DNA from 2 places in the Blastococcus sp. SYSU DS0533 genome. Region 2 is predicted to be linked to the other one. Evidence: predicted binding sites of a transcription regulator. Region 2 holds the regulator's gene; the other holds the start of a gene.
The links. The regulator LexA, encoded in region 2, represses DNA repair genes until DNA is damaged. The targets are predictions, from matches to a motif close to TCGAACANNTGTTCGA.
Positions count from the first base shown of each region.

Region 1: a site for LexA is predicted at 3,617-3,632, ahead of ACI79W_RS14025 (DUF6504 family protein). Genes of this name have one in related genera too.

Region 1 is NZ_JBJGZZ010000011.1:47,285-53,722, reverse strand. It holds gene ACI79W_RS14035 (DNA polymerase III subunit alpha) at 1-2,721, opposite strand, end outside; gene ACI79W_RS14030 (SAV_6107 family HEPN domain-containing protein) at 2,718-3,209, opposite strand; gene ACI79W_RS14025 (DUF6504 family protein) at 3,209-3,532, opposite strand; gene ACI79W_RS14020 (hypothetical protein) at 3,667-4,338, opposite strand; gene ACI79W_RS14015 (YbaK/EbsC family protein) at 4,481-5,047, shown strand; gene ACI79W_RS14010 (GNAT family N-acetyltransferase) at 5,044-5,637, shown strand; gene ACI79W_RS14005 (phytoene desaturase family protein) at 5,634-6,438, shown strand, end outside.
Region 2 is NZ_JBJGZZ010000007.1:131,574-138,011, reverse strand. It holds gene ACI79W_RS11130 (ABC transporter permease) at 1-1,613, shown strand, start outside; gene ACI79W_RS11125 (enoyl-CoA hydratase/isomerase family protein) at 1,610-2,398, shown strand; gene lexA (transcriptional repressor LexA) at 2,462-3,226, opposite strand; gene ACI79W_RS11115 (LysM peptidoglycan-binding domain-containing protein) at 3,613-3,927, shown strand; gene nrdR (transcriptional regulator NrdR) at 5,255-5,776, shown strand; gene ACI79W_RS11105 (vitamin B12-dependent ribonucleotide reductase) at 5,921-6,438, shown strand, end outside.

The sequences.
Region 1 (6,438 bases), on a different contig from region 2:
CAGCCGGATGCCGTACCGCGCGGGATCGGGCATCGCCGCGGGCATCCACTCCGGGCGCCGCCAGCCGGAACCCTCGACCTCCACCTCAACTACAGAGTCCTCGCCGGCGACGTCGTCCACCTCGCCGTCGAGCCGTTCGACCCGGTAGCTGCCGGTCGAGGCGTTGACGTCGAGCCCGAGCACCCGGATGCCGAAGTTGCGCGCGTCGTCGAGGATCAGCCGCTTCGGGTACATGCCGGGGTCGTGGGTGAGCACCCCGGCCAGGAACGCCGCCGGGTGGTGGGTCTTCAGCCACGCCGACTGGTAGGTGGGCAGCGCGAACGCCGCCGCGTGCGCCTTGCAGAAGCCGAACGAGCCGAAGGCCGCCAGCACCTCCCACACCCGCTCGGCGACCTCCACCGGGTAGCCGGCGTCCAGCGCCCGCGGCACGAACCACGCCCGCACCTCGGGATGGGCGTCCTTCTCTCCCAGCGCCCGGCGCACCTCATCGGCCTCGGCCAGCGTGCAGCCGGCCATCCGGGACACCACCTGCAGCACCTGCTCGTGGAAGACCACCACCCCGGCGGTCTCGGCGAGGGCGAACTCCAGGTCGGGATGGGGGTACTCGGCGTCGCGCCAGCCGTTCCGGGCCATGAGGAACGGGGTGACCATGTCGCTCTTCACCGGCCCGGGCCGGAACAGCGAGATGTCGATGATGATGTCCTCGAACGTCCGCGGCCCGAACTTTCCGACCAGCTCGCGCTGCCCCGGTGACTCGATCTGGAACATGCCGAGGGTGCGGGTGCTCCGGATCAGCTCGAACGTCGTCGGGTCGTCCCGCGGGATCGCGTCGATGTCCACCGCCTCGTCGTCGACCCGTTCGATCTCGTCGAGGGCGTGCGCGATCGCCGACTGCATCCGGATGCCGAGCAGGTCCAGCTTGAGCAGCCCCAGCTCCTCGACGTCGTCCTTGTCGAACTGGCTCATCGGGTAGCCGAGGTAGCTGCTCTCCACCGGCGTGCGGTCCAGCAGGGTGGCATCGGAGAGCAGCACCCCGCACGGGTGCAGCGCGATGTGCCGGGGCAGCCCGTCGAGCCGGGACACGAGGTCGAACAGCAGGTCGAGGTCGCCGGTGCCGCCGGCCCGCCGCGAGCCGTACCGGCTGGCCCGCAGCTCGGGCAGGTCGCGCAGCGCCGCGTGCACCTGGTTGGCCCGGATGTGCGGGAACGCCTTGGCGACGGCGTCGATCTCCGCCGGCGGCAGGCCCAGCGCGGCCCCGACGTCGCGGATCGCGTGGCGCACCCGGTAGGTGTCCATCATCGAGATGCAGCTGACCCGGTCGGCGCCGAAGCGGTCGATGACCGCGTCGTAGACCTCCATCCGGCGTGCGGACTCCACGTCGATGTCGATGTCGGGCAGCTGGTGGCGCAACGGCGAGAGGAACCGCTCCATCAGCAACCCGTAGCGCAGCGGGTCGACGTCGGAGATGCCCAGCAGGTAGGTGACCAGGCTGCCGGCGCCCGATCCGCGCGCCGCCGCCCGGACCCTCAAGCTCTTGATGAGGTCGACCACGTCCGCGACGGTGAGGAAGTAGGACGGGTAGCCGAGGGAGTCGATGACCGCCAGCTCTTCCTCCAGCCGCTGGCGCACCCGTGCCGTGGGCGCCATGCCCCGCCGCCCCAGCCCGGCCTCGCACCGGGCGCGCAGCACCTGCGCCGGGCCCATGCCCCGCTCGGCCGGGGTGGTGACCACGTCGAGCTCGGGGTACCGGACGCTGCCGATGCCCAGGTCGCCGGCCGGGTCGACGGCGCACTGCTCGGCCAGCCGGGCGGTGCGCTCGAGCAGCCGCAGGGCGGCGTCCCGGTCGGGGCCGGTGAGGTCCTCGGCGACCTCGGCCATCTCCTTGCCCGATTTCAGGTAGCCCTCGGCCGTGGTTCGGTCGACGTGCCGGGCGCCCAGCGGGACCAGCCGCCGGGCGGCGTCCAGCACGTCGGCGGTCGGGGCGTCGAGGGCGTCGACGTAGCGGACCGCGTTGCTCAGGACCACCGGCACCTGCTGCTCGGCGGCGAACCGGAGCAGGGCCTGCGCGCGCTGCCGGTCACCCCGGCCGCGGTGGTGCACCACCTCCAGCGCCAGCCCCGGGCCGAAGACCGCGCGCCAGGCGTCCAGCTGCTGGACGGCCAGGTCGGCCCGGCCGGCGAGGAGGGCCCGGCCCACCGGGGAGCCGGGACCGAGCAGGGGGACCAGCCCGGTGGCGTGCTCGGCGGCGATCGCCAGCGAGCTCACCGGCTCCCCGCGGGTGCCGCGCAGGTGGGTGGCGCTGGTGAGCCGGCACAGCGAGCGCCAGCCGGCACCGTCGCGCGCGAGGAAGGTGACCCGGGGCAGCCGCGGGTCGACGCTCACCCCACCGCGGGCCGGCGACCGGCGTGGAGGCGTCGCGGCCCGCGCCCGCGGGGGCCGGGCCGTGGCCGGGTCCTCCCCCAGCACGTGCGCGAGCGCCGGTGGCACGCTCGTGCCCAGCGCCGGCGCCACCGCCAGGTCGACCCCGAAGATCGGCCGCACCCCGGCCGACCGGCAGGCCAACGCGAACTTGACCGCGCCGTAGAGCCCGTCCCGATCGGTCAGGGCCAGGGCCGGCATGCCGTGCTCGGCCGCCCGCGCCACCAGGTCGGCCGGGTGGTTGGCCCCGTACCGCATGGAGTAACCGGACGCGACGTGCAGGTGGACGAAGGGGTCGCTCACCGCCGGGAGGACCGGGACGAGGACCCGCCGACCACGTGCGGCCGCGGGTAGCGGGGCGGCTCGGGCAGCGCGTCGACGCCCAGCCCGGCCTCGACCACGGCGAGGAAGCCCCGCACGTCGCGGACCAGGTCGTCGGCCTCCCGCTCGGTGACCGCCCGGGACAGCCCCGCCTCCGCCGCGGCGCGCTTGGCCGCACCGGCGGCGAAGAAGGTGGCCCACTCCCCCAGCTCGGGCGCGACGTCCCCGAGCAGGACCCAGGCGCTGCGCGGCCGCCGGCGGCCGCCCTCGGGGCGGGTGCGCGCGGCGAGCACCGCGGCGGCGGCGCGGAGGGCAGCCAGGTGGGCGGTGGCGTACCGCTCCCGCGGATCGGTGGCCGCGATCGCCTCCGCCAGGCCGCGGTGGGCCTGGCGGAGCAGCCCGGCCGCCGCGGCGGGCAGCGCGGGGGGCAGCGGCAGCTGGCCGGCCGGCACGGCGCGTGCGGCGCCCATCAGTCGTGCACCCGGACGAGCCACCAGCGGTTGCCGGAGGCGTCCCACGTCAGGTCGTAGACGCCGGCGAAGCTCATGCGCGACCGCCCGGCCCGCACCGCCTCCACACGCCAGACCTGGCGGGGCGCGACCAGGTCGTCCGACGCGCCGCCCGCCTCGGCGTCCCGGAGCCACCACGGCGCCGTCTCCACCCACGAGTCGAGCAGCTCGCCCACGACGTACCGGGACTGCCCACGCCAGAACTGCACCGGGCCCAGCGGGCCGCGCTCGACCTGCACCTCCTCGCCGGCCCGACCGACGACCTCACCGAGCACCCGACCCATGACAGCCTCCCCACGCCTCGCCCCGCGCACGCCCGCCACCCCACCGGCGGGGAAGAGAGCCGGGAAGGACGGGCCGAACATCGTTCGAACATTCGTTCGAACGGATCCCAGTAGACCGGAGCTCACCCCCCTCGTCAAGCCGGAGCGCGGCGTGTCCGGCCACCCGGCGCACCGCCCGGGAGCCGTGTGCCGCACGGGACCGGGGCAGCCGGACGCACGCCCCGCCCAGGCCTCTCGCCTCGCAGTTCCGCCACGCCCGGGAGGAGGTACCGCCTCGCCCGGGACAGGAGGTACTGCCTCGACCGGGACGCGAGCGCCCTCCCGGACAGCCCCCGGTGGGCGGCGGCGACGGCGTCGGAGGCGTCGCCCAGCAGGTCGAGCAGGATCCGCACCTTGCGGATGCTCAGCCGTCCGGCGGACATCTCCGCCCACGTGGCGGCGAGCGTCGTGGTGAGCAGGATCAACTCGGCGGCCAGGCGGCCGACCTCGGCCTCCGAGCAGTTGCGGATCGTCGCCAGCTCGGACACGAAGTCGTCGGAGACGTCGGCGAGCGCAGCCGGCCGCGCCGCTCGGTACCGGCCCCGGCCTGCCGCGGGGGCCGTGGCGGCATCCCGCTCCACCGACCGACGGCGTGCCAGCTCGGCGATCGCGGCCGCCTGCCGGGCGTGCTCCCGGGCCATGTGCGCGGCGGCCGACCAGGTGTCGCACACCAGCTCGAACTCGTCCGACGCCGGCGGCACCACCTCACCGGGGCGCAGCGGCATCGGCACGCCGTCGCCGGGCGGGCACGAGCCGTCGCCCTCCATGGCTGCACGCCAGGCCGGGGGTACGACAGCTGTCGCTGGTCAGACCTCCCGAGGGCTGCGCGGACCGGCCGGTCCGGCGGACGCACCCGGCTGACGTGCACCGCCGGGCGCGCGCACCCCCGGGCGGTGGCAGGATCGACGCATGAGCCCACCCCAGCACCCCCGGGTGGCCGCCGTCGCCCGGGCCCTCGCCGCGGCCGGCGCGGAGGGTGAGGTGCGCACCCTCCCCGCGGAGGTCCGCACCGCGGCCGCTGCCGCCGAGGCGCTGGGCGTCCCGGTCGGCGCGATCGTCAACAGCCTGGTCTTCCTCGCCGACGGCGCGCCCCTGCTCGTCCTCACCAGCGGCGCGCACCGCGTCGACGTCCTCCAGGTCGCCGCGCTGCTCGGCGTCGGCTCCCTGGTCCCCGCGCCGCCGGAGGTCGTCCGCGAGCACACCGGCCAGCCCATCGGCGGCGTCGCCCCGGTCGGGCACCCCGCTCCCCTGGGCACCCTGGTGGACGTGGAGCTCGCCCGCTACGACCGGCTGTGGGCCGCAGCGGGGCACCCCGCCGCCGTGTTCCCCACCAGCTACGACGAGCTGCTCCGCATCACCGCCGGCACCGCGGCCGAGGTCGGCGGGGGCCTGGTCGACGGCACCGGCACCACGGTCGGCGGGGACCCGCTGCCCGACGCGCCCCCGCCGGACACCGCCGGGGCGGTCGCCCCGTGACGGGCACCCGCCCCGCCACCCGGATCCTCGAGCTGCCCGCCCCCTGGATGCGCGAGCACATGCACGAGGTGCTGGCCATCTACGGGCTGGCCATGGGCTACGACTCGGGCATCGTCGCCGGCCGGTACGGCTACGCCGTCCAGCACACCGAGCGCCCCGGGTTCCGCGCGGTGGGCGCCTTCGCCCGCACCCCCGAGGGCGAACGGCTGGTCGGTTTCGGCTACGGCTACCTGATCGCCCCGGGGCAGTGGTGGCACGACCAGGTGCGCGCCGCGCTGGATCGCCGCACGGCGAAGAAGTGGCTGCCGGGCGCCTTCGAGGTGTGCGAGCTGCATGTCCACCCCGACGCCCAGAGCCAGGGGCTGGGCCGGCAGCTGCTGCACGCCCTCGTCGAGGGGCTGCCGCACCCGGTCGCGCTGCTCTCCACGCCGGACGCCGACACCAAGGCCTTCCGGCTGTACCGCGCCGACGGCTTCGTCGACCTGGCCCGCGGCTACCACTTCCCGGGCGACTCCCGGCCCTTCGCGATCCTGGGCGCCCGGCTGCCGCTGCATCCGCACGACCCGTCCGCGGCGAACCCCCGGTCGTGACCACCTCCCCCTCCCGCCCCGTTCCCCCCGACCCCGTGGACGTCGTCGTCGTCGGCGCCGGGCACAACGGCCTCGTGGCGGCCTGCTACCTCGCCCGGGAGGGCCTGTCCGTGGTGGTCGTCGAGTCCGACGACGTCCTGGGCGGGGCGGTCTCCACCGTGGAGCGCTGGCCCGGGGTGCGGGTGGACCGCGGCTCCAGCGCCCACGTGATCGTCCGGCACAGCGGCATCGTCGAGGAGCTCGGGCTGGCCGAGCACGGCCTCCGCTACATCGACTGCGACCCCTGGGGTTTCGCGCCCGCCCCCTCCCCCGGCGACCCGGGCCCCGACGGCCGGCCGCTCGTCCTCTCCGTCGACCTCGACGCCACCTGCGCCTCCATCGAGGCCGCCTGCGGGCCGGACGACGCCGCCGCCTACCGCCGGTTCGTCGAGGTGTGGGGGCCGCGCAGCCGCGCCGTCGTCGCGTCGTTCGGCAGGGCGCCGTCGGCCGGCGGGCTGCTCCGCTCGTTCTGGCCGCTGGGCGCGCCCGCCGAGGGGCGGCCGCGCACCCCGGGCGGCGAGCTGGCCGCCGACTTCCTGGGCTCCGGCGATGCGCTGCTGGACAGGTGGTTCACCAGCGAGCGGCTCAAGGCCGCGCTGGCCTGGTTCGGCGCGCAGTCCGGCCCGCCGATGTCCGAGCCCGGCACCGCCGCGATGGTCGGCTGGGTGGCACTGCTGCACGACGTCCCGCCGGGCCACCCGGTCGGCGGCTCCGGCGGCCTGACGCAGGCCCTGCGCCGGCGGCTGGAGCACGACGGCGGCC
Region 2 (6,438 bases):
GCGGGTTCACGCTCGTGAACTACGGCCTGCTCGCCAGCGAACCCCGCCTGGTCCAGGCGATCCTCAACTCGCTGTGGATCGCCGCCGGCACCGTCGTGGGCAGCCTGCTGCTCGGGCTCCCGGTCGCCTGGTTCGCCGTGCGGACGGACCTGCCGTTCCGGCGCTTCTTCCGCGGCACGGCGGTGCTCACCTTCGCGGCGCCGAGCTTCATCGCGGCGCTGGGGTGGATCCTGCTGCTCGGGCCGCGCAACGGGCTGCTGAACACGACCCTGATGTCACTGTTCGGGCTGGAGACCGCGCCTTTCGACATCTTCAGCCCGTGGGGGATCATCTTCGTCCTCTCCCTCTTCCTCTACCCCCTCGTCTTCCTGCCGGTGTCGGCTGCCCTGGAGGGGATCGACCCGGCGCTGGAGCACGCGGCGGCGAGCCTGGGTGCCTCCCGGGCGCGGGTGCTGCGGACGGTGACGTTCCCGGTCATCGCGCCGGCGTTGATCGCCGGGTCGATCCTCGTCTTCGTCAGCGCTGCGGTGATCTTCGGACCGGTGGCCATCCTGGGTGCGCCCACCGGCTTCCAGACGATCCCGACCGTCCTGCTGAGCCTCATGCAGTTCCCTCCCCGGATCGAGGCGGCAGCAGTCATCTCCGTGCCGATCCTGGTGATCATCGCGGGCCTGCTGCTCGTCCAGCGGCGCCTGGTCGGCGGCAAGAAGTTCACCGTCATCGGGGGGAAGCCGGGACGGCAGGAGCTGACCCGACTGGGTCCTGCCGGCCGGGTCGCGGGGCTGGCCTTCTGCACGCTCGTCGTCGTCCTCAGCATCGTGCTGCCGTTCGGCATCCTGCTGGCGACCTCGTTCCGCGAGGCCCTGGGCCGGCCGTTCGGGGCGGACAACTTCACGCTGACCGGCAACTACGAGCAGGTGTTCAGCCAGCCGCTGATCACGGCGGCCATGGGCAACAGCTTCTTCCTCGCCGTGGCGGCGACGGTGCTCGCGCTCGCGCTGGCGCTGCTCGCCTCGTGGCTGGTGCACCGGACCAGGGCGCGCAGCAACGCGGTGATCGCCCCGGCGATGGCGGCGCCGCTGGCCTTCCCGGGCGCCGTCCTCGGCATCGGGCTGATCATCGCCTACGCCGCGCCGCCGTTCGGTCTGGGCGGGTCGCTCACCATCCTCCTCATCGCCTACGTGGGCAGCGCGCTACCGCTCACCTTCGCCTACGTGCACGCGGGCATGGGGCAGATCGGCGCCGAGGTCGAGGAGGCGTCGCGGAGCCTGGGCGCCTCGTGGGCCCGCACCTGGCGGCGCATCACCGTGCCGTTGCTCCGCCCGTCCCTCCTGGCGGCCGGCCTGCTCAACTTCGTCCTGCTCTTCCGGGAGCTGGAGATGTCGGTGTTCCTCTACACCGGCGCGAACCCGACCATCGCCACCGTCCTCTACAACCTCTCGAACGAGTCGCTGTACCAGCGGGTGGGTGCCCTCTCGGTGGTCATCCTGCTGATCAACATCGTCGTGGCGGTCATCGCCATGCGACTGCTCGACCACCGGCCCGGCGAATCCAGACGTCGTCGGACCACCTCACGCCCAGCCCCCCACGCATCCTCGGAGGAAGCCGCATGACCGTGACCACGACCGACGTCGGCCCCGGGGTCCACCTGCGCTACGAGACCCCGCACATCGCCGTCCTCACCCTGGACAGCCCGCCGTCGAACACCTTCAGCTGGGAGAGCCGGCGTTCCTTCATGAAGGCGCTGGACATCCTGGATGCCGACGAGCAGGTGCGCTGCCTGGTCATCACGGGGGAGGGGCGGGCGTTCACCGCGGGTGCCCACCTCGGCGAGGACCAGTCCATGAGCGATGAGCAGCTCGAGGACTACCTGGCCGAGTTCGGCCGGGTGCTGAACGGGGTGCAGAACTTCCGGGCCCCGGTGATCGCCGCGATCAACGGGGCGACCATCGGCGGCGGCCTGGAGTTCTCCCTCTGCTGCGACATCCGCATCGCCTCCACCGAGGCGTTCTTCGTGGCGGCCGGGGTCAACGTCGGGCTCATCGTGAGCTTCTGGCGTCTGCCACGCGTCGTCGGCCTGGGGCCGGCCAAGGAGATCCTGCTGACCGGGGCCCGGTACACCGCGCAGCAGGCGCTCAACTGGGGTCTGGTCACAGAGGTGCACGAGCCGGCGGACCTGATGCCTGCCGCGCTCGCCAAGGCGCAGCGGATCGCCACCCGCGCACCGCTGTCGGTGGAGGCGACGAAGGAGGCCGTCACGGGAGCCTTCGAGATGGACTTCGCGCAGGGCCAGGCGCTGCAGACCAAGCGCTTCCTCGAGATGTTCCGCACCGAGGACCACCAGGAGGCGCTGAGGGCCTTCTTCGAGAAGCGGGACGGCGACTACCAGCGGCGCTGATCGCCGCGCGGCGGAGTCGGTGGTCGGCCGGGACGATGTCCGGCCGACCACCGATGTCGTGGTTCAGACCCGGCGGAGGACCGAGACCACCCGGCCGAGGATCGTCGCCTCGTCACCCGGGATCGGCTGGTACGCCGGGTTGTGGGGCAGCAGCCAGACGTGGCCGTCCCGGCGCTTGTAGGTCTTGACCGTCGCCTCGCCGTCGATCATCGCGGCGACGATCTCGCCGTTCTCCGCGGTCGGCTGCTGCCGGACGACGACCCAGTCGCCGTCGCAGATCGCGGCCTCGACCATCGAGTCGCCGGCCACCTTGAGCATGAAGACCGTCCCCTCGCCGACGAGCTCGCGGGGGAGCGGGAAGACGTCCTCCACCGCCTGCTCGGCCAGCACCGGGCCGCCGGCGGCGATCCGCCCGACGAGCGGGACGTAGGCGGGGGCGGAGGCCTGCTCGCCCTCGCCCAGGACGGGCGGCTCGGCGAGGGTGGCCGTGCCGCGGGAGGCATCCCCGGGCAGCCGGACGTCGAGCGCGCGCGGGCGGTTGGGGTCGCGTCGCAGCCACCCCTTCTTCTGCAGGACCGAGAGCTGGTGGGCGACCGAGGAGGCCGACGAGAGCCCCACGGCCTCGCCGATCTCCCGGACCGAGGGCGGGTAGCCCCGGCGGTCGATCGAGTCGCGGATCACCTCGAGCACCCGCCGCTGCCGCTGGGTCAGCCCGTCACCGTCGGCCGTCCGGTCGGGGAAGGCGCGCACCGACCCGGTGCCGCCCGCCTCCGGGGTCGCCCCACGGGTGCCGCGCCCGCTACCGGAGGTCCCGCTCGAGTCCGCCACGTCTCCTCCTCGCCGGCTGCCCGTGCAGCGCTCGCCCGTCGTCCGTCCGCTGAACCGTAGCGCCGATCCCCGTCCAGTTCAAACACACGTTCGAAAATCAGCCGTGTCGCATCGCTTCTGTCGGCGGCGTCCGGTAGACATCGGACCGGCGTTCCAATCGAACAGGTGTTCGGGCCGGTGGGGTACCGGTCGGGAGGGTGGGAGACATGAACAGCGGTACCGCGCTGCGGGTCCGTCCGGAGGGGGCGGGTGACGTCGCGCCGCGAGGTGCTGCGGAGATGCCGGCGCGGCACCTCCGGGTGCTCCCGCCGCCCCGCGCGTACGTGGAGCCAGTCGGGCTCCCTGTCCGCCCCGGGGGGCGGCCGGGCGCAGTCCGGTCGGCCGCCGTGGGCAGCGGCGCGCCGGCGCCACTCCCGCCGCTGCGCCTCACGGCGCGCGGGCGCCGCGTGGTCGCGGTGGTCGTCCTGCTCCTCGCGCTGGGTGTGGTCGCCCTGGGTGGCGCCGTCCTCGGCGAGGCCCGCGACGGGCTGGAGCTGATGGGGACGGCGAAGGTCATCGTCGAGCCAGGGGACACGCTGTGGTCCATCGCGGGTGCGGTGGCAGGGGAGCGCGACGTGCGCGACGTCGTCGTCGACATCCGTCAGATGAACGGGCTCGAGAGCGCGGCGATCACGCCGGGTCAGGTCCTCGTGCTGCCCTGACCGGGAGACTCCGGGTGCCCGAGGTCGGCATGGCGAGAGATCTACAAGGTCGGTCGTGGACTTCGACAACCGTTTGTATGCGGACGTTTACGGACCGTGCTCGTCAGCCGCTTGCGGTCAGTGGGTGTCCAGCGCTATGGAGAGCCGCGCCGCGGTGTTCACCAGTCAGCCCCAGGTCGTCGAGGTCCACCACGCGGGGGCCTGGCGGGCAGGGCAGCTGCTGGGGTGGCGGCACGATGACGCCGGCGCCTGCGAGATGTGGGTCCGGGTCGTCGCCGGCGGTGTCGAGCAGACGGTGTGGACGGGGCTCGCAGCGGTGCGGCTGCCCGAGCCGGCGCGCACCGACGCGGTCCCGGTGACGCAGGCGATGCCTGCGCAGGGGGCAACCGCCCCGGGGGCCGACGGGCCTGCGACCCGCGACTCGACGGCCAGCCTGCCGTTGGTGCGCGATGCCCGCGCTGGACGTCCGGCCACTGCCCGGTCCGGTGGTCGGCGACGGGCGCCCGAGATCGACGAGGTCCCCGCCGTGCCGGCGCCATCCGTCCCGGCGCCCTCCGGGTCGGCGACGTCCGTGCCTCCGGCCCCGGCCGGTCGTCACCGTGCCCCGGTCGCGGCGCCGGCGGGTGGTCGGGACAGTGCCGCCGACACCCGCCACCTCCCTCCCGTCGGGGCAGGTGGGCCGGCGGCGGGCCGGGGTAGCCGGTCGGGCGCCTGCGCGGTGCCCGCCGCGCGCTCCCCGCACCCGGTCGAGAGGCGTCCGGCCGGGTACGGCTGGACCCCGCCCGCAGACCTCGAGCGCGACCTGCTCACCCGGCCGATGCGCCTGGGCGACCAGGTCCCGCAATCCCGGCGTCCATGGGTGGACGGGGCCGTCCGTGCCTGACGGCTCAGCGCCCGCCGCACCCGCGCCCGACGGCGCCCTGTGCACGTGCCGGTCGTCGCCTCGGGGCGGCGTCCGGCGTCCGCACGGGCGCCGCGCCCGGCGCGGCAGGGGGTGCCGGGGCGTCGCCGGTACCCGGCCGGTCGCCGCGCCGCGGGGGTCCTCGGGTGGGTGGGTCCCCGGCGTGTCGGTGCGGTGCCGCTGTGACGGCTGGGGGCCGCTGATCCGCCTGCGCACGGCAGTGCCGGAGGGGAACACGCCGAGCAGACGATCACTTGCACATCTTGTGGGAGCCGTCCTAGGGTTCCCCCACATCTAGTAGTTACACAGCTGTAAGCCCGTCCACAGCCCCGTCCTCAGGTTCTCCCCGCGGCGTCCACCGGATGTCCCCAGGGAGCTCCACAGGCAGGCCGGTCGCGGGCCCACCGGCGGAGGAGGTGAACCACCGTGCGCTGCCCGTTCTGCCACAACGCCGACAGCCGGGTCATCGACTCGCGGGAGGCCGACGAGGGGGCCACGACGCGTCGTCGCCGCTCGTGCCCGGCGTGCGGTCGCCGGTTCACCACCGTCGAGGAGGCGGTGCTCGCCGTCGTCAAGCGCAACGGCGTCAGCGAGCCGTTCAACCGCAGCAAGGTGGTCGCCGGCGTGCGGCGGGCCTGCCAGGGCCGGCCGGTCGACGAGGACCAGCTCAAGCTCCTCGCCCAGCAGGTGGAGGACGCCATCCGCGCCAGCGGCGCCGCGGAGGTGCCGAGCCACGAGGTCGGCCTGGCGATCCTCGGCCCGCTGCGCGAGCTCGACGAGGTCGCCTACCTGCGGTTCGCCAGCGTCTACCGCTCCTTCACCTCGGTGGCCGACTTCGAGCGGGAGATCGCCGAGCTCAAGGCGCGGCAGTCCAGCGCGCCGCCGGGGGAGGCGGGCCCGCCCGCGCCCCGGCAGCCGGTCCCGTCCGGCACCTCCGCCGGCACCTGAGAACTGTCGGTGCCACCCGATAGACAGCAGTTCGAGCAGTTACCGATCGCGGCTCTTCCCCAGCCCCCGATCCGCCACCGCGCAGCACCACCGCGCAGCCCCGCGAAGCACCACGCGACACACGACCAGGGAGAGCTCCACACCATGACCGAGACCGACGACCGCGTGGCCGGCGCCCGCACCCGCCGCAGCGCCAAGACGCCCAGCCGCGCCAAGGGCCTCAAGATCAAGCGCGTCTTCACCACCGCTGGTGTGCACCCGTACGACGAGGTGACCTGGGAGCGTCGCGACGTCGTCATGACCAACTGGCGGGACGGCTCGATCAACTTCGAGCAGCGCGGTGTCGAGTTCCCGGCCGAGTGGAGCATCAACGCCACCAACATCGTCACCACGAAGTACTTCCGCGGTGCGGTCGGCACCCCGCAGCGCGAGACCAGCCTGCGGCAGCTCATCGACCGCGTGGTGCTCACCTACACCGAGGCCGGCCGCGAGCACGGCTACTTCGCCACCGAGGGCGACGCCGAGATCTTCGAGCACGAGCTGACCTGGATGCTGCTGCACCAGTACTTCAGCTTCAACTCGCCCGTCTGGTTCAACGTCGGCACCAGCGCGCCGCAGCAGGTCAGCGCCTGCTTCATCCTCGCCGTCGACGACGAGATGGA